DNA from 3 places in the Paenibacillus sp. FSL F4-0087 genome. Region 3 is predicted to be linked to each of the others. Evidence: a T-box and tRNA genes for the amino acid it is inferred to sense, from the RefSeq annotation. Region 3 holds a T-box; the other regions hold tRNA genes.
The links. The T-box of region 3 lies ahead of tyrS (tyrosine--tRNA ligase). A T-box ahead of a tRNA ligase gene usually reads a tRNA of that ligase, here a tRNA-Tyr.
Positions count from the first base shown of each region.

Region 1 (7,177 bases), 2.9 Mb from region 3:
GAAGGTCGGCGATTTCAGATGTTCCGTAACCACTGTGATACTGCCGTCCCTGTAAAGCCGTTTGCAGAGCTTGCAGGCCTTCCCTTGCATCAGCTAGAATCGCTTCCCCACCCAATTTGGCGGCATCCATGCCGTTCAGGTTAATATTGATGAAAGCCGCTTCGGGATGCTGAAAAGCAGACCGAGACGCCGTCGTAAAATCCGAGAAACGGGTGCCGACGCCGATTACCACATCCGCTTCTCTGGCAAGCCTGTTGGCAGCCAGCGAGCCGGTAACACCGATGGCTCCCACATTAAGTGGGTGGTCCCATGCCAAGGCACTCTTGCCAGCCTGCGTCTCGGCAACCGGAATGCCAAATGCCTCGGCGAATTCAGCCAGCTGTGTGGATGCCTCGGCATACAACACGCCGCCGCCTGCTACGATCAGCGGCTTCCTGCCACGGGCAATCTGCTGCGCTGCCCGTTCAATTGCCGCCTGGACCGGGGGACGACGGTCCAGGTAATGCACCTTGCGGGCAAAGAACGATTCAGGGTAATCGTACGCCTCTGCCTGCACATCCTGCGGCAGTGCCAGCGTTACCGCGCCCGTTTCCGCTGGGTCCATCAGCACGCGCATCGCCTGTGTGGCAGCAATCATCAACTGTTCGGGACGCACGATGCGATCCCAGTATTTGCTGACCGCTTTGAACGGATCAGTGGCTGAAATCGTATAATCGCCGCTTACCTCCAGTTGTTGCAGCACGGGATCTGGTTCACGCGTGGCAAAGTTATCACCCGGAAGCAGTAAAACGGGAATACGATTGACTGTTGCCGTTGCCGCTGCGGTAATCATGTTCAGTGCTCCTGGTCCGATGGATGTTGTGCAGGCATAAATCTGTCTACGGTTCTTCTGCTTGGCATAGGCTGCTGCCGTATGTACCATGCCTTGTTCATTTTTACCCTGCATATACGTCAAACTTCCAGAACTATGTTCCAGTGCCTCTCCAATACCAGTTACGTTGCCGTGACCGAAAATGCCGATAACGCCTTTCACAAACTTGGTTTCCACCCCATCAACGGAAATATATTGCTGATCCAGATATCGGAGCAGTGCCTGAGCCATCGTCAGCCTAATGGTTGTCATGGAATGATCATCTCCCTTCCCTTTACGGGTTAAGCGCTTAATCTACGTTAAGTTTAAGCGCCTTACCCCTATAGGTTAAGCGCTTAATTGATATAGTATTACAGGCTGAAGGATTAGGCAAGATATTTTTGTAAGCGTTTTACAAAATGGCAAATAAACATAGCTTTATCACTGTGGGTGTTGTGTATTCTCCCACTGTTCATAAGCTATGATCCGATAAGTTACTAACATTGAACTATGTGTTCGAAATCTAATGGAAACGTAAAAAATGCAAAAAAGAGATGGCAGAAACCATCTCTTTTTTGCATTTCTATAAAGCGGGTGATGGGAATCGAACCCACGCTATTAGCTTGGAAGGCTAAAGTTCTACCATTGAACTACACCCGCATGTAAAAATCGGGATGACACGATTTGAACATGCGACCCCCTGGTCCCAAACCAGGTGCTCTACCAAGCTGAGCTACATCCCGTTATCTATACCGGCGAGAGGACTCGAACCTCCACGGTTTCCCACTCGATTTTGAGTCGAGCGCGTCTGCCATTCCGCCACGCCGGCATATGAAGTTATAAATGGCGCGCCCTGAGAGATTCGAACTCCCGGCCTTTTGATTCGTAGTCAAACGCTCTATCCAGCTGAGCTAAGGGCGCAAAATATTGGAGCGGAAGACGGGAATCGAACCCGCGACCCTCGCCTTGGCAAGGCGATGCTCTACCGCTGAGCCACTTCCGCATATAAGGGATGCGCGTGGAGGGACTTGAACCCCCACGTCAAAGACGCTAGATCCTAAGTCTAGTGCGTCTGCCAATTCCGCCACACGCGCATATAATGGTGAGTCATGAAGGGCTCGAACCTTCGACACCCTGATTAAAAGTCAGGTGCTCTACCAACTGAGCTAATGACTCGAAAAACTGGTGGAGGATGATGGATTCGAACCACCGAACCCGTACGGGAGCAGATTTACAGTCTGATGCGTTTGGCCGCTTCGCTAATCCTCCAGGATTACATGGTGCCGGCGAGAGGACTTGAACCCCCAACCTACTGATTACAAGTCAGTTGCTCTACCAGTTGAGCTACACCGGCATATTAAGTTGTGATAAATGGTGGCTCGGGACGGAATCGAACCGCCGACACGAGGATTTTCAGTCCTCTGCTCTACCGACTGAGCTACCGAGCCTTAATGAAGTTTAACCTTGGAACGTTACACTTTATCTAGGGCGTTCGGTGCCATATAGCAGATTAAGTGTGAACAAATTCCTCATATAAAGATTAAAATGGCGGAACCGACGGGATTCGAACCCGCGATCTCCTGCGTGACAGGCAGGCATGTTAGGCCAACTACACCACGGTTCCAGATCACTTTCTTGAGAGAAAGTATAATTGCGGGGGCAGGATTTGAACCTGCGGCCTTCGGGTTATGAGCCCGACGAGCTACCGGGCTGCTCCACCCCGCGTCGTTATTTAAAAGTTATATGGTGGAGGCTGAGGGGATCGAACCCCCGACCCTCTGCTTGTAAGGCAGATGCTCTCCCAGCTGAGCTAAGCCTCCATATATATGACCCGTAGGGGATACTCTCATTTCGTTCGAGACTGCGAAGCCATTACTAACGAAGCTTATCCTGCGACGAACCTTTGGGATTTTCATCCTCTTTCAAGCTAATAAACATAGCAATGACCCGTAGGGGATTCGAACCCCTGTTACCTCCGTGAAAGGGAGGTGTCTTAACCCCTTGACCAACGGGCCTTAATGGCTCCCCGAACAGGACTCGAACCTGTGACAACTCGATTAACAGTCGAGTGCTCTACCAACTGAGCTATCAGGGAATGGTGGAGCCAAGCGGGATCGAACCGCTGACCTCCTGCTTGCAAGGCAGGCGCTCTCCCAGCTGAGCTATGGCCCCATACACTTTAGTCTATCTGGTATTACTATGGGCCCTGGTGGACTCGAACCACCGGCCTCACCCTTATCAGAGGTGCGCTCTAACCAACTGAGCTAAGGGCCCGTATGAAAAATCGAAAAAAAATACCCCAATGGGGTTTCGCTTGGCGGCGTCCTACTCTCCCAGGACCCTGCGGTCCAAGTACCATCGGCGCTAGAGGGCTTAACGGTCGTGTTCGGGATGGGTACGTGTGGAACCCCTCCGCCATCGCCACCAAACGCATAGCTTAGCTTACATTTCAGAGATCATTCTCTGAAAACTAGATCCGAAACGAAATGTGCGATTTACAACTTGCATATTGGATAAGCCCTCGACCGATTAGTACTGGTCAGCTCCATGCATTGCTGCACTTCCACCCCCAGCCTATCTACCTCGTCGTCTTCAAGGGGTCTTACATACTGGGAAATCTCATCTTGAGGGGGGCTTCACGCTTAGATGCTTTCAGCGCTTATCCCTTCCGTACATAGCTACCCAGCGGTGCTCCTGGCGGAACAACTGGTACACCAGCGGTACGTCCATCCCGGTCCTCTCGTACTAAGGACAGCTCCTCTCAAATTTCCTACGCCCACGACAGATAGGGACCGAACTGTCTCACGACGTTCTGAACCCAGCTCGCGTACCGCTTTAATGGGCGAACAGCCCAACCCTTGGGACCTACTTCAGCCCCAGGATGCGATGAGCCGACATCGAGGTGCCAAACCTCCCCGTCGATGTGGACTCTTGGGGGAGATAAGCCTGTTATCCCCAGGGTAGCTTTTATCCGTTGAGCGATGGCCCTTCCATGCGGTACCACCGGATCACTAAGCCCGACTTTCGTCCCTGCTCGACTTGTAGGTCTCGCAGTCAAGCTCCCTTATGCCTTTGCACTCTTCGAATGATTTCCAACCATTCTGAGGGAACCTTTGGGCGCCTCCGTTACTCTTTAGGAGGCGACCGCCCCAGTCAAACTGCCCACCTGACACTGTCCCCGCACCGGATTACGGTACCAGGTTAGAACCTAGATACGATCAGGGTGGTATCCCAACGGTGCCTCCACAGAAGCTTGCGCTCCTGCTTCAAAGGCTCCCACCTATCCTGTACAGATCGTACCCAAATTCAATATCAAGCTGCAGTAAAGCTCCATGGGGTCTTTCCGTCTTGTCGCGGGTAACCTGCATCTTCACAGGTATTAAAATTTCACCGGATCTCTCGTTGAGACAGCGCCCAAGTCGTTACGCCATTCGTGCGGGTCAGAATTTACCTGACAAGGAATTTCGCTACCTTAGGACCGTTATAGTTACGGCCGCCGTTTACTGGGGCTTCGGTTCACAGCTTCGGATTGCTCCTAACCGCTCCCCTTAACCTTCCAGCACCGGGCAGGCGTCAGCCCGTATACTTCGCCTTACGGCTTCGCACAGACCTGTGTTTTTGCTAAACAGTCGCTTGGGCCTTTTCACTGCGGCCCCCTCGTGCTATTCACACTACCGGGGCACCCCTTCTCCCGAAGTTACGGGGTCATTTTGCCGAGTTCCTTAACGAGAGTTCTTCCGCGCGCCTTAGAATTCTCTTCTCGCCTACCTGTGTCGGTTTGCGGTACGGGCACCATCACCTGGCTAGAGGCTTTTCTTGGCAGTGTGAGATCATGACCTTCGCTACTATAATTTTCGCTCCCCATCACAGCCCAGCCTTACGATGTGCGGATTTGCCTACACATCAGCCTCACTGCTTAGACGGACATCCATCAGTCCGCGTCACTACCCTGCTGCGTCCCCCCATTGCTCATAACGGCTTACGGTGGTACAGGAATTTCGACCTGTTGTCCTTCGACTACGCCTTTCGGCCTCGCCTTAGGTCCCGACTTACCCTGAGCGGACGAGCCTTCCTCAGGAACCCTTAGGCTTTCGGCGGATCAGATTCTCACTGATCTTTTCGTTACTCATACCGGCATTCTCACTTGTATAATGTCCAGCGCTCCTTACGGTACACCTTCAACCCTTATACAACGCTCCCCTACCCCTGATGCAAAGCATCAAGCCATAGCTTCGGTGGTGTGTTTAGCCCCGTTACATTTTCGGCGCAGAGTCACTCGACCAGTGAGCTATTACGCACTCTTTCAATGGTGGCTGCTTCTAAGCCAACATCCTGGTTGTCTGTGCAACTCCACATCCTTTCCCACTTAACACACACTTGGGGACCTTAGCTGATGGTCTGGGCTGTTTCCCTTTTGACAATGGATCTTAGCACTCACTGTCTGACTCCCGGAAGTAAGTCTATGGCATTCGGAGTTTGACTGAGCTTGGTAACCCTTGCGGGCCCCGCACCCAATCAGTGCTCTACCTCCACGACTCTGTTTTCCGAGGCTAGCCCTAAAGCTATTTCGGGGAGAACCAGCTATCTCCGAGTTCGATTGGAATTTCTCCGCTACCCCCACCTCATCCCCGCACTTTTCAACGTGCGTGGGTTCGGGCCTCCAGTGCGTGTTACCGCACCTTCACCCTGGACAGGGGTAGATCACCCGGTTTCGGGTCTACGTCCACGTACTATGTCGCCCTATTCAGACTCGCTTTCGCTGCGGCTCCGGCTCTTCACCTTAACCTTGCACGGGAACGTAACTCGCCGGTTCATTCTACAAAAGGCACGCCATCACCCCTAAAACGGGCTCTGACTTTTTGTAAGCACACGGTTTCAGGTTCTATTTCACTCCCCTTCCGGGGTGCTTTTCACCTTTCCCTCACGGTACTGCTTCACTATCGGTCGCTAGGAAGTATTTAGCCTTGGCAGATGGTCCTGCCGGATTCATACGGGGTTTCACGTGCCCCGCACTACTCGGGATACATCTCGGAGAGAACAGACTTTCAAGTACAGGGCTTTTACCTTCTTTGGCGGGCCTTTCCAGACCTCTTCGTTTAACCGGTTCCTTTGTAACTCCATGTGAGATGTCCCACAACCCCAAAGAGCAAGCTCTCTGGTTTGGGCTTCTCCGCGTTCGCTCGCCGCTACTGACGGAATCACTATTGTTTTCTCTTCCTCAAGGTACTTAGATGTTTCAGTTCCCCTGGTATGCCTCTACATAACCTATGTATTCAGTTATGAGTAACTGGAAATTACCCCAGCTGGGTTTCCCCATTCGGACACCCCCGGATCAAAGCTTGCTTACAGCTCCCCGAGGCAGTTTCGTTGTTCGCCACGTCCTTCATCGGCTCCTAGCGCCTAGGCATCCTCCGTGTGCTCTTAGTAGCTTAACCAATTGCTCAGATGAGCAAATGCAATCTACCGTTTTTATTGAAACTTGTTTACACAAGTTCAGCTTAAAAAGGAATGTTCTAATTCGCAATTTTCGTTTCGATATCTAGTTTTCAAAGAACAAGCTCCATGCAAAAGCAAGCTGTTTGAGAGTTTGAGCTCTCAAAACTGAGCAACGAGTGAGTAGTTTTGCAGCTAAGCTGCATATTTGAATGTTTCCACGCGGGAAACGATTCTCCATAGAAAGGAGGTGATCCAGCCGCACCTTCCGATACGGCTACCTTGTTACGACTTCACCCCAATCATCTATCCCACCTTCGGCGGCTGGCTCCTTGCGGTTACCCCACCGACTTCGGGTGTTATAAACTCTCGTGGTGTGACGGGCGGTGTGTACAAGACCCGGGAACGTATTCACCGCGGCATGCTGATCCGCGATTACTAGCAATTCCGACTTCATGCAGGCGAGTTGCAGCCTGCAATCCGAACTGAGACCGGCTTTTTAGGATTCGTTCCACCTCGCGGCTTCACAGCCCGTTGTACCGGCCATTGTAGTACGTGTGTAGCCCAGGTCATAAGGGGCATGATGATTTGACGTCATCCCCACCTTCCTCCGGTTTGTCACCGGCAGTCACCTTAGAGTGCCCATCCGAAATGCTGGCAACTAAGATCAAGGGTTGCGCTCGTTGCGGGACTTAACCCAACATCTCACGACACGAGCTGACGACAACCATGCACCACCTGTCTCCTCTGTCCCGAAGGAAAGATACATCTCTGTACCGGTCAGAGGGATGTCAAGACCTGGTAAGGTTCTTCGCGTTGCTTCGAATTAAACCACATACTCCACTGCTTGTGCGGGTCCCCGTCAATTCCTTTGAGTTTCAGTCTTGCGACCGT
Region 1 is NZ_JBBODJ010000001.1:2,485,704-2,492,880, forward strand. It holds gene iolD (3D-(3,5/4)-trihydroxycyclohexane-1,2-dione acylhydrolase (decyclizing)) at 1-1,123, opposite strand, end outside; tRNA gene MHB84_RS11655 (tRNA-Gly) at 1,440-1,510, opposite strand; tRNA gene MHB84_RS11660 (tRNA-Pro) at 1,520-1,593, opposite strand; tRNA gene MHB84_RS11665 (tRNA-Leu) at 1,601-1,679, opposite strand; tRNA gene MHB84_RS11670 (tRNA-Arg) at 1,695-1,771, opposite strand; tRNA gene MHB84_RS11675 (tRNA-Gly) at 1,779-1,853, opposite strand; tRNA gene MHB84_RS11680 (tRNA-Leu) at 1,864-1,944, opposite strand; tRNA gene MHB84_RS11685 (tRNA-Lys) at 1,951-2,026, opposite strand; tRNA gene MHB84_RS11690 (tRNA-Tyr) at 2,034-2,119, opposite strand; tRNA gene MHB84_RS11695 (tRNA-Thr) at 2,129-2,204, opposite strand; tRNA gene MHB84_RS11700 (tRNA-Phe) at 2,223-2,298, opposite strand; tRNA gene MHB84_RS11705 (tRNA-Asp) at 2,397-2,474, opposite strand; tRNA gene MHB84_RS11710 (tRNA-Met) at 2,502-2,575, opposite strand; tRNA gene MHB84_RS11715 (tRNA-Val) at 2,595-2,670, opposite strand; tRNA gene MHB84_RS11720 (tRNA-Glu) at 2,794-2,865, opposite strand; tRNA gene MHB84_RS11725 (tRNA-Asn) at 2,870-2,945, opposite strand; tRNA gene MHB84_RS11730 (tRNA-Ala) at 2,947-3,022, opposite strand; tRNA gene MHB84_RS11735 (tRNA-Ile) at 3,051-3,124, opposite strand; rRNA gene rrf (5S ribosomal RNA) at 3,163-3,279, opposite strand; rRNA gene MHB84_RS11745 (23S ribosomal RNA) at 3,360-6,285, opposite strand; rRNA gene MHB84_RS11750 (16S ribosomal RNA) at 6,527-7,177, opposite strand, start outside.
Region 1: it encodes a tRNA-Tyr, which carries the amino acid that the T-box ahead of tyrS (tyrosine--tRNA ligase) is inferred to sense. The anticodon was not compared.

Region 2 (7,177 bases), 1.5 Mb from region 3:
CCACGAGAGTTTATAACACCCGAAGTCGGTGGGGTAACCGCAAGGAGCCAGCCGCCGAAGGTGGGATAGATGATTGGGGTGAAGTCGTAACAAGGTAGCCGTATCGGAAGGTGCGGCTGGATCACCTCCTTTCTATGGAGAATCGTTTCCCGAGTGGAAACATTCAAATACAAAATCTAGCCAGGTCGGCTAGTTACTCACTCGTTGCTCAGTTTTGAGAGCTCAAACTCTCAAACAGCTTGCTTTTGCATGGAGCTTGTTCTTTGAAAACTAGATATCGAAACGAAAATTGCGAATTAGAACATTCCTTTTTAAGCTGAACTTGTGTTAAAACAAGTTTCAATAAAAACGGTAGATTGCATTTGCTCCTTGGAGCAATTGGTTAAGCTACTAAGAGCACACGGAGGATGCCTAGGCGCTAGGAGCCGATGAAGGACGTGGCGAACAACGAAACTGCCTCGGGGAGCTGTAAGCAAGCTTTGATCCGGGGGTGTCCGAATGGGGAAACCCAGCTGGGGTAATTTCCAGTTACTCATAACTGAATACATAGGTTATGTAGAGGCATACCAGGGGAACTGAAACATCTAAGTACCTTGAGGAAGAGAAAACAATAGTGATTCCGTCAGTAGCGGCGAGCGAACGCGGAGAAGCCCAAACCAGAGAGCTTGCTCTTTGGGGTTGTGGGACATCTCACATGGAGTTACAAAGGAACCGGTTAAACGAAGAGGTCTGGAAAGGCCCGCCAAAGAAGGTAAAAGCCCTGTACTTGAAAGTCTGTTCTCTCCGAGATGTATCCCGAGTAGTGCGGGGCACGTGAAACCCCGTATGAATCCGGCAGGACCATCTGCCAAGGCTAAATACTTCCTAGCGACCGATAGTGAAGCAGTACCGTGAGGGAAAGGTGAAAAGCACCCCGGAAGGGGAGTGAAATAGAACCTGAAACCGTGTGCTTACAAAAAGTCAGAGCCCGTTTTAGGGGTGATGGCGTGCCTTTTGTAGAATGAACCGGCGAGTTACGTTCCCGTGCAAGGTTAAGGTGAAGAGCCGGAGCCGCAGCGAAAGCGAGTCTGAATAGGGCGACATAGTACGTGGACGTAGACCCGAAACCGGGTGATCTACCCCTGTCCAGGGTGAAGGTGCGGTAACACGCACTGGAGGCCCGAACCCACGCACGTTGAAAAGTGCGGGGATGAGGTGGGGGTAGCGGAGAAATTCCAATCGAACTCGGAGATAGCTGGTTCTCCCCGAAATAGCTTTAGGGCTAGCCTCGGAAAACAGAGTCGTGGAGGTAGAGCACTGATTGGGTGCGGGGCCCGCAAGGGTTACCAAGCTCAGTCAAACTCCGAATGCCATAGACTTACTTCCGGGAGTCAGACAGTGAGTGCTAAGATCCATTGTCAAAAGGGAAACAGCCCAGACCATCAGCTAAGGTCCCCAAGTGTGTGTTAAGTGGGAAAGGATGTGGAGTTGCACAGACAACCAGGATGTTGGCTTAGAAGCAGCCACCATTGAAAGAGTGCGTAATAGCTCACTGGTCGAGTGACTCTGCGCCGAAAATGTAACGGGGCTAAACACACCACCGAAGCTATGGCTTGATGCTTTGCATCAGGGGTAGGGGAGCGTTGTATAAGGGTTGAAGGTGTACCGTAAGGAGCGCTGGACATTATACAAGTGAGAATGCCGGTATGAGTAACGAAAAGATCAGTGAGAATCTGATCCGCCGAAAGCCTAAGGGTTCCTGAGGAAGGCTCGTCCGCTCAGGGTAAGTCGGGACCTAAGGCGAGGCCGAAAGGCGTAGTCGAAGGACAACAGGTCGAAATTCCTGTACCACCGTAAGCCGTTATGAGCAATGGGGGGACGCAGCAGGGTAGTGACGCGGACTGATGGATGTCCGTCTAAGCAGTGAGGCTGATGTGTAGGCAAATCCGCACATCGTAAGGCTGGGCTGTAATGGGGAGCGAAAATTATAGTAGCGAAGGTCATGATCTCACACTGCCAAGAAAAGCCTCTAGCCAGGTGATGGTGCCCGTACCGCAAACCGACACAGGTAGGCGAGAAGAGAATTCTAAGGCGCGCGGAAGAACTCTCGTTAAGGAACTCGGCAAAATGACCCCGTAACTTCGGGAGAAGGGGTGCCCCGGTAGTGTGAATAGCACGAGGGGGCCGCAGTGAAAAGGCCCAAGCGACTGTTTAGCAAAAACACAGGTCTGTGCGAAGCCGTAAGGCGAAGTATACGGGCTGACGCCTGCCCGGTGCTGGAAGGTTAAGGGGAGCGGTTAGGAGCAATCCGAAGCTGTGAACCGAAGCCCCAGTAAACGGCGGCCGTAACTATAACGGTCCTAAGGTAGCGAAATTCCTTGTCAGGTAAATTCTGACCCGCACGAATGGCGTAACGACTTGGGCGCTGTCTCAACGAGAGATCCGGTGAAATTTTAATACCTGTGAAGATGCAGGTTACCCGCGACAAGACGGAAAGACCCCATGGAGCTTTACTGCAGCTTGATATTGAATTTGGGTACGATCTGTACAGGATAGGTGGGAGCCTTTGAAGCATGAGCGCCAGCTTATGTGGAGGCACCGTTGGGATACCACCCTGATCGTATCTAGGTTCTAACCTGGTACCGTAATCCGGTGCGGGGACAGTGTCAGGTGGGCAGTTTGACTGGGGCGGTCGCCTCCTAAAGAGTAACGGAGGCGCCCAAAGGTTCCCTCAGAATGGTTGGAAATCATTCGAAGAGTGCAAAGGCATAAGGGAGCTTGACTGCGAGACCTACAAGTCGAGCAGGGACGAAAGTCGGGCTTAGTGATCCGGTGGTACCGCATGGAAGGGCCATCGCTCAACGGATAAAAGCTACCCTGGGGATAACAGGCTTATCTCCCCCAAGAGTCCACATCGACGGGGAGGTTTGGCACCTCGATGTCGGCTCATCGCATCCTGGGGCTGAAGTAGGTCCCAAGGGTTGGGCTGTTCGCCCATTAAAGCGGTACGCGAGCTGGGTTCAGAACGTCGTGAGACAGTTCGGTCCCTATCTGTCGTGGGCGTAGGAAATTTGAGAGGAGCTGTCCTTAGTACGAGAGGACCGGGATGGACGTACCGCTGGTGTACCAGTTGTTCCGCCAGGAGCACCGCTGGGTAGCTATGTACGGAAGGGATAAGCGCTGAAAGCATCTAAGCGTGAAGCCCCCCTCAAGATGAGATTTCCCAGTATGTAAGACCCCTTGAAGACGACGAGGTAGATAGGCTGGGGGTGGAAGTGCAGCAATGCATGGAGCTGACCAGTACTAATCGGTCGAGGGCTTATCCAATATGCAAGTTGTAAGTCGCACATTTCGTTTCGGATCTAGTTTTCAGAGAATGATCTCTGAAGCATTATTCCCTGATAGCTCAGTTGGTAGAGCACTCGACTGTTAATCGAGTTGTCACAGGTTCGAGCCCTGTTCGGGGAGCCATATGGAGAGGTGTCCGAGTTGGCCGAAGGAGCACGATTGGAAATCGTGTAGGCGCCACAAGCGTCTCGAGGGTTCGAATCCCTCTCTCTCCGCCATAGCAAGGCCCGTTGGTCAAGGGGTTAAGACACCTCCCTTTCACGGAGGTAACAGGGGTTCGAATCCCCTACGGGTCATATCTAACTTCGAAAAAAAAGAAGTTGATTTACACAGCAGTTTTATGATAAGATCATAAATGTGTTGTTCGGAGGCTTAGCTCAGCTGGGAGAGCATCTGCCTTACAAGCAGAGGGTCGGGGGTTCGATCCCCTCAGCCTCCACCATATAAATTTTAATAACGACGCGGGGTGGAGCAGCCCGGTAGCTCGTCGGGCTCATAACCCGAAGGCCGCAGGTTCAAATCCTGCCCCCGCAATTATACTTTCTATCAAGAAAGTGATCTGGAACCGTGGTGTAGTTGGCCTAACATGCCTGCCTGTCACGCAGGAGATCGCGGGTTCGAATCCCGTCGGTTCCGCCATTTTAATCTTTACATGAGGAAGCTGTTCACTAAATCTGCTATATGGCACCGAACGCCCTAGATAAAGTGTAACGTTTCAGGATTAAACTTTATTATGGCTCGGTAGCTCAGTCGGTAGAGCAGAGGACTGAAAATCCTCGTGTCGGCGGTTCGATTCCGTCCCGAGCCACCATTTATCACAACTTAATACGCCGGTGTAGCTCAACTGGTAGAGCAACTGACTTGTAATCAGTAGGTTGGGGGTTCAAGTCCTCTCGCCGGCACCACTTATGGAGGATTAGCGAAGTGGCCAAACGCATCAGACTGTAAATCTGCTCCCGTACGGGTTCGGTGGTTCGAATCCATCATCCTCCACCAGTTTTTAGGGGCATAGTTTAAAGGTAGAACAACGGTCTCCAAAACCGTTGGTGTGGGTTCAATTCCTGCTGCCCCTGCCAATTAACTTTTAAGAACATATTGTATTATGGCGATCGTGGCGAAGTGGTTAACGCACCGGTTTGTGGATCCGGCATTCGGGGGTTCAATTCCCCTCGATCGCCCCTTTGTTTTTTTTGGGGATTAGCCAAGCGGTAAGGCAACGGACTTTGACTCCGTCATGCATAGGTTCAAATCCTATATCCCCAGCCATTATGCGGACGTGGCTCAGCGGTAGAGCATCGCCTTGCCAAGGCGAGGGTCGCGGGTTCGATTCCCGTCGTCCGCTCCAAAATATGGCGCCATAGCCAAGTGGTAAGGCACAGCTCTGCAAAAGCTTTATCCCCAGTTCGAATCTGGGTGGCGCCTCCAGTATTTTCATAAAAACTTCATATGCCGGCGTGGCGGAATGGCAGACGCGCTCGACTCAAAATCGAGTGGGAAACCGTGGAGGTTCGAGTCCTCTCGCCGGTATTCAAGCAAGTATGGAAAAGCTCATTAGATGCAAAATCTAATGAGCTTTTTTTATTTGTCGGAATGAAAGGTGACGTGCGGCAATTAAGCAAAGAGGGGCTCCTGAATGGAATTTTGTAGGTCATCACAACACCATTACTGCAGGGGAGTCCAACATGATGGGCTTGGGTAAATACGCGACTATCTTGTATCTCTAATTACTCAATTTCATTCCCTGATCTCTGGCACTCGGATTATGGCTTATAGAAGGAGATGGAATTATTTTTGTTTACGTATTGACTCATAACTTTAATCAGTATATTGTGGATATACAAAGTCTCTAATATTACTTCGTTTAATTATGGATATTATAGCTCTTTTAAATTCATATAAAAGATGCTTATCCAAGCAAGCTAGTATCCTTTTGCGTGTAAATTTATATTTTATAAAAGAAACGGAGTGAAGCAACGTGTCTGAGGAAAAACATGTATTAAAACATTCTGAAATTTTATTTGATCGTTCTGTGTGGGAAGAAGCGTGGAAGAATCAGTCGACAGCTTCAAAATACAATATGAAGAGTACGGCGTTTGACGCAACAGGAGCATTTGAACGATGGGCTAGAGAATATCACCAACAGTCGTTTACTGACGATGGAAAGAAGCGATCCGATCGCATCACAGGCTGGATAGAAAATCAGGGTGTGAGTTTTGACGGGTTATCCATATTAGACATTGGAGCAGCGTCAGGCATCTTTACGATTCCTTTTGCAACCAAAGGAGCGACCGTTACAGCTGTAGAGCCCTCTGAACTGTTAGTTTCATTAATGAAGGAGACAATTCCTGCATCCCTTACATCCAGTATTGATATCGTTTCAGAGCGGTTCGAGGACATATCGATTCAGGACAAAGGTTGGGAGAAGAAATATGATTTTACATTTGCATCCATGTGCCCGGCAATGTCGAATTGGGAAACGATTGAACAGGCGATTAGCACTGCCCGAAAGTATGTTTATATTAGTACGATGGCTGGACCGAGAGAACACACACTAATAAATGAGCTTAAAGAGGTACTAGGTGTCTATCCATCATACAACGCCGGAGATATGGGATATATACAACAGCTGCTGTACCTGAAAGATTATTCTTACACCACCTTAATCACTAAAGAAACAAGTTATATGCAGATGCCTGTTGAGGAAGTCGTTGATAAGCTTCAGGAGTGGCTTAGCACGCACGAACTGCCAACGGATGAAGGTTCACTTGCCCTGGCTGAGCAATATATCAGAGACACTTACAAGGATGGTATGGTTACATTCTCACGCGGAGGGAAGTTCGGTAAAATTCTGATTCAATTGGAGCAACAGAACATGAAAGTGGTACTTACCAAGTAACAGTAGACCCATTTCAGCAGGAACAATTTAGATAAAGTTTTAAAAAGGAAAAGGGAGCAGTATAACTGCTCCCTTTTTGATGGTCAGATATAAGACATCTTATTCTTCGACTAAATAACAAACGTTCTTCTTCTATAAATAGAAATTGATATAACTCTCATACTTCATCCTCCAAAGAGCCGTTATTGCTTTATGGATAGATCAGGCTTATGTTTACGTTCCCTATACTGTCCAGGCGTGATCCCTTCCCATTTTCGAAAAGAACGGATAAAGTTCTGCGGGTTGTTATAACGAAGCCGTGCGGCGATATCCTTGACCGTCAGCTCGCTTTCGTCGAGCCATTTTTTAGCTATACTGAAGCGGTACTTTGTCAGATACTCACTGAATGAACATCCTGTCTCTTTGCGGAACACACTACTTAGGTAGTTGGCATTGTAATGAAGTCTGGATGCGCATTCCTCCAACGTCAGATCCTTATCGTATTCTTGCTGAATGATGGCAATCATTTTCTCGGATATTTGCTGATATTGGGCGTACTGTCTTTCTTTCAAAATGAGAATGATCGGTATGATGATATGTTTGTTAAACCATTGCTCAACCTCAGCTGCATACTGCAGAGCATGAAGTTCATTGAAAATAGACCCATGGCCTTTGGAGATCTGTCCCAGTCGTATACCGGATTCCTGCATCATCTGCAAAATATGTGTTAACAATCGGGTAAGTGCTACCTGATATTCTTCCGGTGTGCATTCCATGCCAAAGAGCACTTTAAGCAACTGATGGAGATGAGAGGAGGCCAGGGCTTCATCGGCATTTTGGATAGCTTGTATCAGCGTATATTCCAGTGATTCGGGATATGGCAGTGTCCAATGGGAAGTACGATTGTCTATCGCCTCAAACTGAAAGATGATGCCTGCTCCCAGTTTCATTCGATGCTTAAGTGCCTCAAAGGCC
Region 2 is NZ_JBBODJ010000001.1:3,873,093-3,880,269, forward strand. It holds rRNA gene MHB84_RS17815 (16S ribosomal RNA) at 1-132, shown strand, start outside; rRNA gene MHB84_RS17820 (23S ribosomal RNA) at 381-3,306, shown strand; tRNA gene MHB84_RS17825 (tRNA-Asn) at 3,375-3,450, shown strand; tRNA gene MHB84_RS17830 (tRNA-Ser) at 3,454-3,545, shown strand; tRNA gene MHB84_RS17835 (tRNA-Glu) at 3,552-3,623, shown strand; tRNA gene MHB84_RS17840 (tRNA-Val) at 3,694-3,769, shown strand; tRNA gene MHB84_RS17845 (tRNA-Met) at 3,788-3,861, shown strand; tRNA gene MHB84_RS17850 (tRNA-Asp) at 3,889-3,966, shown strand; tRNA gene MHB84_RS17855 (tRNA-Phe) at 4,063-4,138, shown strand; tRNA gene MHB84_RS17860 (tRNA-Thr) at 4,157-4,232, shown strand; tRNA gene MHB84_RS17865 (tRNA-Tyr) at 4,238-4,323, shown strand; tRNA gene MHB84_RS17870 (tRNA-Trp) at 4,330-4,403, shown strand; tRNA gene MHB84_RS17875 (tRNA-His) at 4,433-4,505, shown strand; tRNA gene MHB84_RS17880 (tRNA-Gln) at 4,519-4,593, shown strand; tRNA gene MHB84_RS17885 (tRNA-Gly) at 4,598-4,672, shown strand; tRNA gene MHB84_RS17890 (tRNA-Cys) at 4,679-4,752, shown strand; tRNA gene MHB84_RS17895 (tRNA-Leu) at 4,776-4,854, shown strand; gene MHB84_RS17900 (methyltransferase domain-containing protein) at 5,303-6,223, shown strand; gene MHB84_RS17905 (helix-turn-helix domain-containing protein) at 6,406-7,177, opposite strand, start outside.
Region 2: it encodes a tRNA-Tyr, which carries the amino acid that the T-box ahead of tyrS (tyrosine--tRNA ligase) is inferred to sense. The anticodon was not compared.

Region 3 (7,177 bases):
CAGCCCTTTTACTTTGGATGGCCAACCTTCGAAATCGGCCCCATTATTACAATGATCATTGTAGGTACGGTAGTTATCATTGAATCAACAGGTGTATTTATGGCTTTGAGTAAAATTTGTGATCAACCAATCAACGAAAAGGATCTGGCACGAGGATATCGCGCAGAAGGTCTAGCGTTTGTGCTTGGTGGAATCTTCAATGCTTTTCCGTACAACACATTTGCCCAGAATGTTGGTTTGGTTCAGCTCTCCAAAGTGAAAACGACCAATGTGGTTGTTGCAGCCGGAGGTATTCTGGTTTTTCTCGGACTCATCCCCAAAGTTGCGGCATTCGCAACGATTATTCCCAGCGCGGTACTCGGCGGGGCAACAGTGGTTCTGTTCGGCATGGTGGTCTCATCTGGGATTAAAATGCTGCAACATGTGGATTTCAGCAAGCAATCCAATCTGTTAATCGTTGCTTGTTCGGTCTCACTCGGTCTTGGCGTCACGGCTGTGCCTGATCTGTTTGCCCAGCTGCCTCAAAGTATCCGCATTATTGTTGGTGATGGTATTATCACAGGCAGTCTATGCGCCATTCTGCTCAATATCTTCTTTAACCTCGGATTTAAAAAGGAGAGTCTGCCCGTACAGCCTGTACAGGCTCAAGAAGCACATACGTAAGATTGTCTTGTTAACTTGCATGCGATCTGAATAAATTGAACAGACCCAAGATGGTAATCATTGAGGTGGAATGATCGGAATGACTCCCCCTTACGAATAAACCTCTTGGGTTTTTATATTGGGTTGAACTGTGGAGTACGAGTGGCTGGTTTGGTTTTATTCAACATACCCCGGAAGCTTTTCACCTGTGATTAGTTCGAAAAGCTTGGCAGATTTCTCCTTAGTTAATTGAACATAGGTAGGCTTGCTTTCAATGATGATTTCAACCTGATCCTGATGGGGACTGATCCAGAGATTATAGATGTCACTTTTATCTGAGGAAGTTGTATTCTTTTTCTCAAAAAAGAATTTATAATCCGGAGGCCGTACCATATCCGCTATAATGTGGTTCGATCGAATGGAGCGGGTGATGCTCCTAATGGCATGCACCTGTGCTGGATCGGTAATTTTTCTATACAGAGTGTATTGATTGGAGTTCTCAACCGGTTGTTGAACGATAACCTGATTTCCCTTTGATTGTATGTTGTCCGCTGAACACCCGGTAAGGCACATGAACAAAAGTGTCATACAGCCAATCACATAGATATATTTTCTCAATCTGATCCCCCCTTTGAAACTTAAACGGTGCCTCGGGTATTAAAGTTACAGCAGGATGAATGCAAAAGGGATATAAATATGCTAAAGTTTCATCATGAACATGCTACATGTTCTTCCCGTTGAATTTCCATGCGACTACATAAATGAGCATTGGTTCACAAGGCTAAAATAAAACGAAGAGATATCCTGATATCGCTTGGTTACAGAAAAGGAGTTGTGATCACCATGCAACAAGAAACGTTGAAAAAAGGCTGGCACTTTGACAATAGTTATGGACGTTTGCCACAGACCTTTTTTACAAATCAGGGTGCGGCACCTGTTCAAACACCGAAATTGATCATCTTCAATACATTGCTTGCGGCCAGCCTGGGGCTGAATGTTGAGGCTCTCAACAGTGATGAAGGAGCGGAGGTGTTTGCAGGTAACCTGATTCCGGAAGGTGCCGAGCCTCTGGCTCAGGCCTATGCAGGTCATCAGTTCGGCAATTTTAACATGCTTGGTGATGGACGGGCTTTGCTGCTGGGAGAACAGATCACGCCACAAGGCGAGCGAATGGATATCCAGCTGAAGGGTTCGGGAAGAACCCCATATTCTCGCGGAGGCGATGGACGTGCTGCTGTTGGGCCAATGCTGCGTGAATATATTATTAGTGAAGCGATGTATGCACTGGGTATTCCAACAACGCGAAGTCTGGCGGTTGTATCTACTGGAGAAAACATTACACGCGAAACAGAGCGACCTGGTGCAATCCTGACTCGGGTGGCTTCAAGTCATTTACGTGTAGCAACCTTCCAATACGCAGCCAGATGGGGATCGATTGATGAGCTCAGAGCATTGGCTGACTATACACTGAAACGGCATTTTCCCGATATTGCCGAAGCCGATAATCGCTATCTCCAGTTACTTCAGGAAGTCATTCGTCGACAGGCTTCACTTATCGCTAAGTGGCAACAGGTTGGTTTTATTCATGGCGTAATGAATACAGATAATATGGCCATCAGTGGTGAAACCATCGATTATGGGCCGTGTGCGTTTATGGATGCCTACAATCCAGCGACGGTATTTAGCTCCATTGATACGCAAGGTCGGTATGCATATGGAAATCAACCGTATATTGGCGGCTGGAATCTGGCTCGGTTTGCCGAAACGCTTCTGCCACTGCTGCATGAGGACGAAGAACAGGCTGTACAAATTGCTCAGGATGCCATTGCACAATTCTCCGAATTGTATCATCACCACTGGCTCTCGGGAATGCGGAGCAAACTGGGCTTGTTTAATGAAGAGGCTGAGGATGAAGTGTTAATCAGAGATCTTCTTGAATTGATGGAGAAGCATAGTGCAGATTACACGAATACGTTTCTCGCACTAACCTTTGATACGCTCAACGGAGCTCCCTTGTTCGACACTTCAGAGTTTGCAGAATGGAATGAGCGTCGCCAGGCAAGATTAGGCAGACAGCAAGAAGGGAAAGAAGAATCGCAGCAATTGATGAAGTCTAACAACCCGGCGGTGATTCCTCGTAATCATCGGGTGGAAGAAGCACTGGACCGAGCAGAGAATCACGGAGATCTTAGTGTTATGGAGAAACTTCTAGCTGTTCTTTCCAACCCGTTTGAACATTCTACCGAACAGGCTGAGTACGCGGAACTGCCTACGCAGTGCGATACCTCCTACCGGACTTTCTGTGGGACCTGATTGAAAACTTGTTATGAAGAGGCTGCCATTGGCAGCCTTTTCATTATCATGTCAAAAGGAGATTTTATGTCCAACATACTAAGCAAACCAGAGATTGCAAGAACTCTTTTTCAGTTGCTTGAGCGGACATCCTTCCGCAGGCAGCAGATAGAGAACGATGTTAACCGCTTGTTTGAGAGCTTTAAAGGGGAAGGTGTTCCATATGTAGAGAGTGAAAATGATGCATATATAGTTCGTATATACGAGCGTGGCATGGTCATGTTGGAAAAAAGAATGGAACAGACGGAAGAAGTGATCTACTGGCTGCTGGAGGATATCATTTTTACGGCAGCGCATGTGGAATTGCTGAAACGATATGGTGTGGATAATAAACAGACACATTTGAATTACACAAACGCAGTGATGCAAGAATTGACCCAAAGTGTTGAGAAGGCTTTCCAACAGCTTGGAGATCCTTACTTGTATTGGCATCAGTCGGGTAAACGGCAAGATCTGGAGAGGCTGGAACCAAGAAAAGAGAGGTGATTGACATGAGTGAATAGGATATTAATGATGTGTGGTATGAATATGCGTTAACCTTTGTGGGGAAAAAGAATGAATCCGCTCAGGGCTGGGCTGCGTTAACAACGAATGAACAGGAAATTGCTGCTTTATGGCTGCTAGAGGTGGACGTCTTTAACGGTGGTTTTGTTCAGTTTTTCTGCAACTGGGGCGAAGAGGCGTACCTTTATGCGTTGCGGGCATTACATACGATTGGTGCGACTCAAGTAATGGACATCATAAAGTCAGCATATGGCTGCATTAAGCATTTGGGAGAGGATGAAAGACTTGCTGAACTGTGGGATATTCCTAAGTTTCTAACAATAGAGGAGGAGCAACATCTTGATGCGCTGGATCAGCAATTTTGGAACAATGAAGATCAGATTGCAGAAAAGGCATATGCATATTATCACGGGAAGTTGAACATGATGTCTTTATAAACTTTGGCGTAGGCACTCATCTGTTGCTCTATATAAAGATTAAATACTTGGCCTTGCAATGATATTAACGTTCGGCTATACTGGCTATAAATTGAATACATGAATTACGTTGATAGAGCGCAGTAGCGGCTTTGTCCCTGTTACAGAAAGTCAGGGGTTGATGGAACCTGATACATACAAGGGCTGCGAATTACACTCTGGAGTACTTGGGTAATGCCAAGCGGAATGGCAAACGATATTTTGCTGAAAGCGGTATGGACAGCGTGTGAGTTGTTGTCTGTGCAAGTTGGGTGGTACCACGGTTATGATAATCGTCCCTTATGTCTATTGAAGACAAGGCGGCGATTTTTTTGTGTCCAAAAAAGCCTCGCCCGGCTTAGCTCCTTGTGAATTAACGTAGATCATGGCCTAATACCAATGCATAGAGAAGGGGTTGTTTGTTTTGAATATTATTGATGAACTGGAATGGCGCGACGCCATTAATCAACAGACAGATGCGGAGGGTCTGCGTGAGCTGACCGAGACCACGTCGGTTTCATTGTACTGCGGGGTTGACCCTACAGGAGACAGCATGCATATCGGACATTTGATCCCGTTCATGATGCTGAAACGTTTCCAACTTGCTGGGCACCGTCCAGTGATTCTAATTGGTGGGGCAACAGGAACCATTGGTGATCCAAGTGGTCGTCAATCGGAACGCTCCCTGCAAACGTTGGAAGAGGTACAGGCCAATGTGGACGCTCTGACTGCACAAATGAAAAAGCTTTTCGTAACGGATGGTGACAATCAGGTGCGTATGGTCAACAACTACGACTGGACACACAAAATCAATGTGATTGAATTTTTGCGTGACTACGGTAAAAACTTTAACCTCAACACAATGCTGGCTAAAGATGTAGTTGCGAGCAGACTGGAAGACGGAATTTCATTTACCGAGTTTTCGTACCAGATTCTCCAATCGCTCGATTATCTGCACCTGTTCCAACATGAGGATGTACAGCTGCAAATCGGCGGTTCCGATCAATGGGGCAATATTACAAGTGGTCTGGACCTGATCCGTAAAAAAGAAGGGCCAGAAGCAAAAGCTTACGGTCTGACAATCCCACTTATGCTTAAATCTGACGGAACGAAATTCGGTAAATCCGCAGGAGGGTCCATCTGGCTGGATGCGAATAAAACGACTCCATTCGAATTCTACCAGTTCTGGGCGAACACGGATGACCGTGATGTCATCAAATACCTGAAATACTTCACGTTCCTCAGCAAAGAGGAGATTGAAGCTTTGGCTGAAAAGGTAGAAACGGAGCCGCACAAGCGTGAAGCACAAAAGGCACTCGCTGAAGAAATGACGAAATTTGTTCACGGCGACGATATGTTGGAGCAGGCGAAACGCATTACCGCAGCACTCTTCAGCGGAGACATTCGTTCCCTCACAGCCGAGGAAATCGAGCAGGGCTTTAAAGAAATGCCGACCTTCGAAACCGATGGTGAAGCAAAAAATATTGTAGACTGGCTCGTGGATCTTGGCCTGGAGCCATCTAAACGTCAGGCGCGTGAGGATGTCACCAAAGGGGCTATCTCCATGAATGGTGAGAAAGTGACGGAGCTTGAGTTCACGGTCTCTGCAGAGCACGCAATCGGCGGTAAATTCATCATTATCCGCAAAGGCAAGAAAAACTACAGTCTGGTGAAATTGAAGTAGCCATAGGATTACAGTATGAATCTTGGGAAGGTAGATACAAAGGTTTCATCTTCCCAAGGAACACAAAAAAAGGACCGTCTCCAATCATGTCAATGACATCATGGAGACGGTCCTTTTTATATTCCATCCGCAAATGGCTTATTAGTTATTCATTTATTGATTCACAATCGCTGTGATCTCTTCATCCAGATCCAGTCTTACATTCTCACGGTAAGCCCGAATGTCGTATTCACTGTGCAGGTAGCGCAGGATCGCTTCAATCATGTTGGATTCGACCAGATACTGACTGCGGCCTTGAATCCAGACTTCTGCGGAATATCCCGTATCTTCTTCCCAGCTCAGTTCCACATTGACATCGGTTGGGCGAACACCCTTGCGTTCAGCCATGTGAATACAGATCGCGTTTACAATTTCATCCATGCTTAGAACCATAGAGATTAGTACCGTCCGTTTCTGTTACGGTCATCATCATCACGATCATTACGGCGGTCATAACGACCATCTGCTGCTGGTTTACGGCGATTTGTAATGGCTCTGAACAGGGCCATCGCGAGCATCACGATCAGCATGATTGCAGCTACGTTTACGAGCAATCCAAGAATGTTACCCAGAGCGCCCATGCCACCGAACAATCCGCCGAACATCATACCAGCAAGACCGCCCAGCATCATACCTTTCATAAATCCACCGCCACCGCCGAAGAATCCGCCACGGTTCGTTGTAGCTGCTCCATTGGAGTTGTTATTCGTATTAGATTTGCTCACATTACTGTTGGAATCGGATTTCTTAGGTGTATTGGTATAGCTTTTTGTTCCTGATTTGAAACCGCCACCACGTCTAGCATCAGCAGAATCCGGATTCGCGACTCCGACTGTTGCAAACAACAATGTAAAGGCCATGAAAACCATCATGAGATGTTTAATTCCGAATTTTTTCTTCATTGTAAAGATCGTAACCCCCCGATTAATTTGTTTGATTCGCCCAAAAATGGGCCTTACTCAAGTAATACGGTCAACTTACAGGAACGTTTCAAATTTTGTTTAATTTTCTGAAATACTTGGACAAGGGTCCTGAATTGCCGCTTGACCATCGAGTAGTTGGGTTACCCAGTTACACCATTCGATGCCTGTTTGCGCGTTCATTAACCCTTTTTGTACCAGAATGTAACTTCCGAATTCCCGACTGCCTACTCGCAAATTATCCTGAGGTATACGGGATTTCAAATCCTCGAAATAACGGATGCGTTCCAAAAACCAGTTTTTGCGCTCATTCAGAATGCGTCTCATGCTTCCATCTTCCGCAATGCCGACACATAAAATACGCAGATTGAACTCGTCACGCGTAACCGGAGCGGTAACGGGAGTGATCATCCATCCCAGCAGTTTTTCAATACCTTTTTCCGTGACTGCATACATTTTTTTGTCCGGTTTGTCAGACTGTTGCACCCAGCGGGAGGCTAAAAGCTCATCGTTTTCCATTTTGGAGAGGAGCGGATAGATCTGACTGTGTTTAGCCTGCCAATGGGGCTGGATCTTCAGCA
Region 3 is NZ_JBBODJ010000001.1:5,376,463-5,383,639, forward strand. It holds gene MHB84_RS24765 (nucleobase:cation symporter-2 family protein) at 1-663, shown strand, start outside; gene MHB84_RS24770 (hypothetical protein) at 820-1,260, opposite strand; gene MHB84_RS24775 (protein adenylyltransferase SelO) at 1,486-2,955, shown strand; gene MHB84_RS24780 (Imm63 family immunity protein) at 3,004-3,480, shown strand; gene MHB84_RS24785 (DMP19 family protein) at 3,510-3,935, shown strand; T-box leader at 4,036-4,257, shown strand; gene tyrS (tyrosine--tRNA ligase) at 4,378-5,637, shown strand; gene MHB84_RS24795 (YxcD family protein) at 5,791-6,069, opposite strand; gene MHB84_RS24800 (hypothetical protein) at 6,075-6,578, opposite strand; gene MHB84_RS24805 (PadR family transcriptional regulator) at 6,678-7,177, opposite strand, start outside.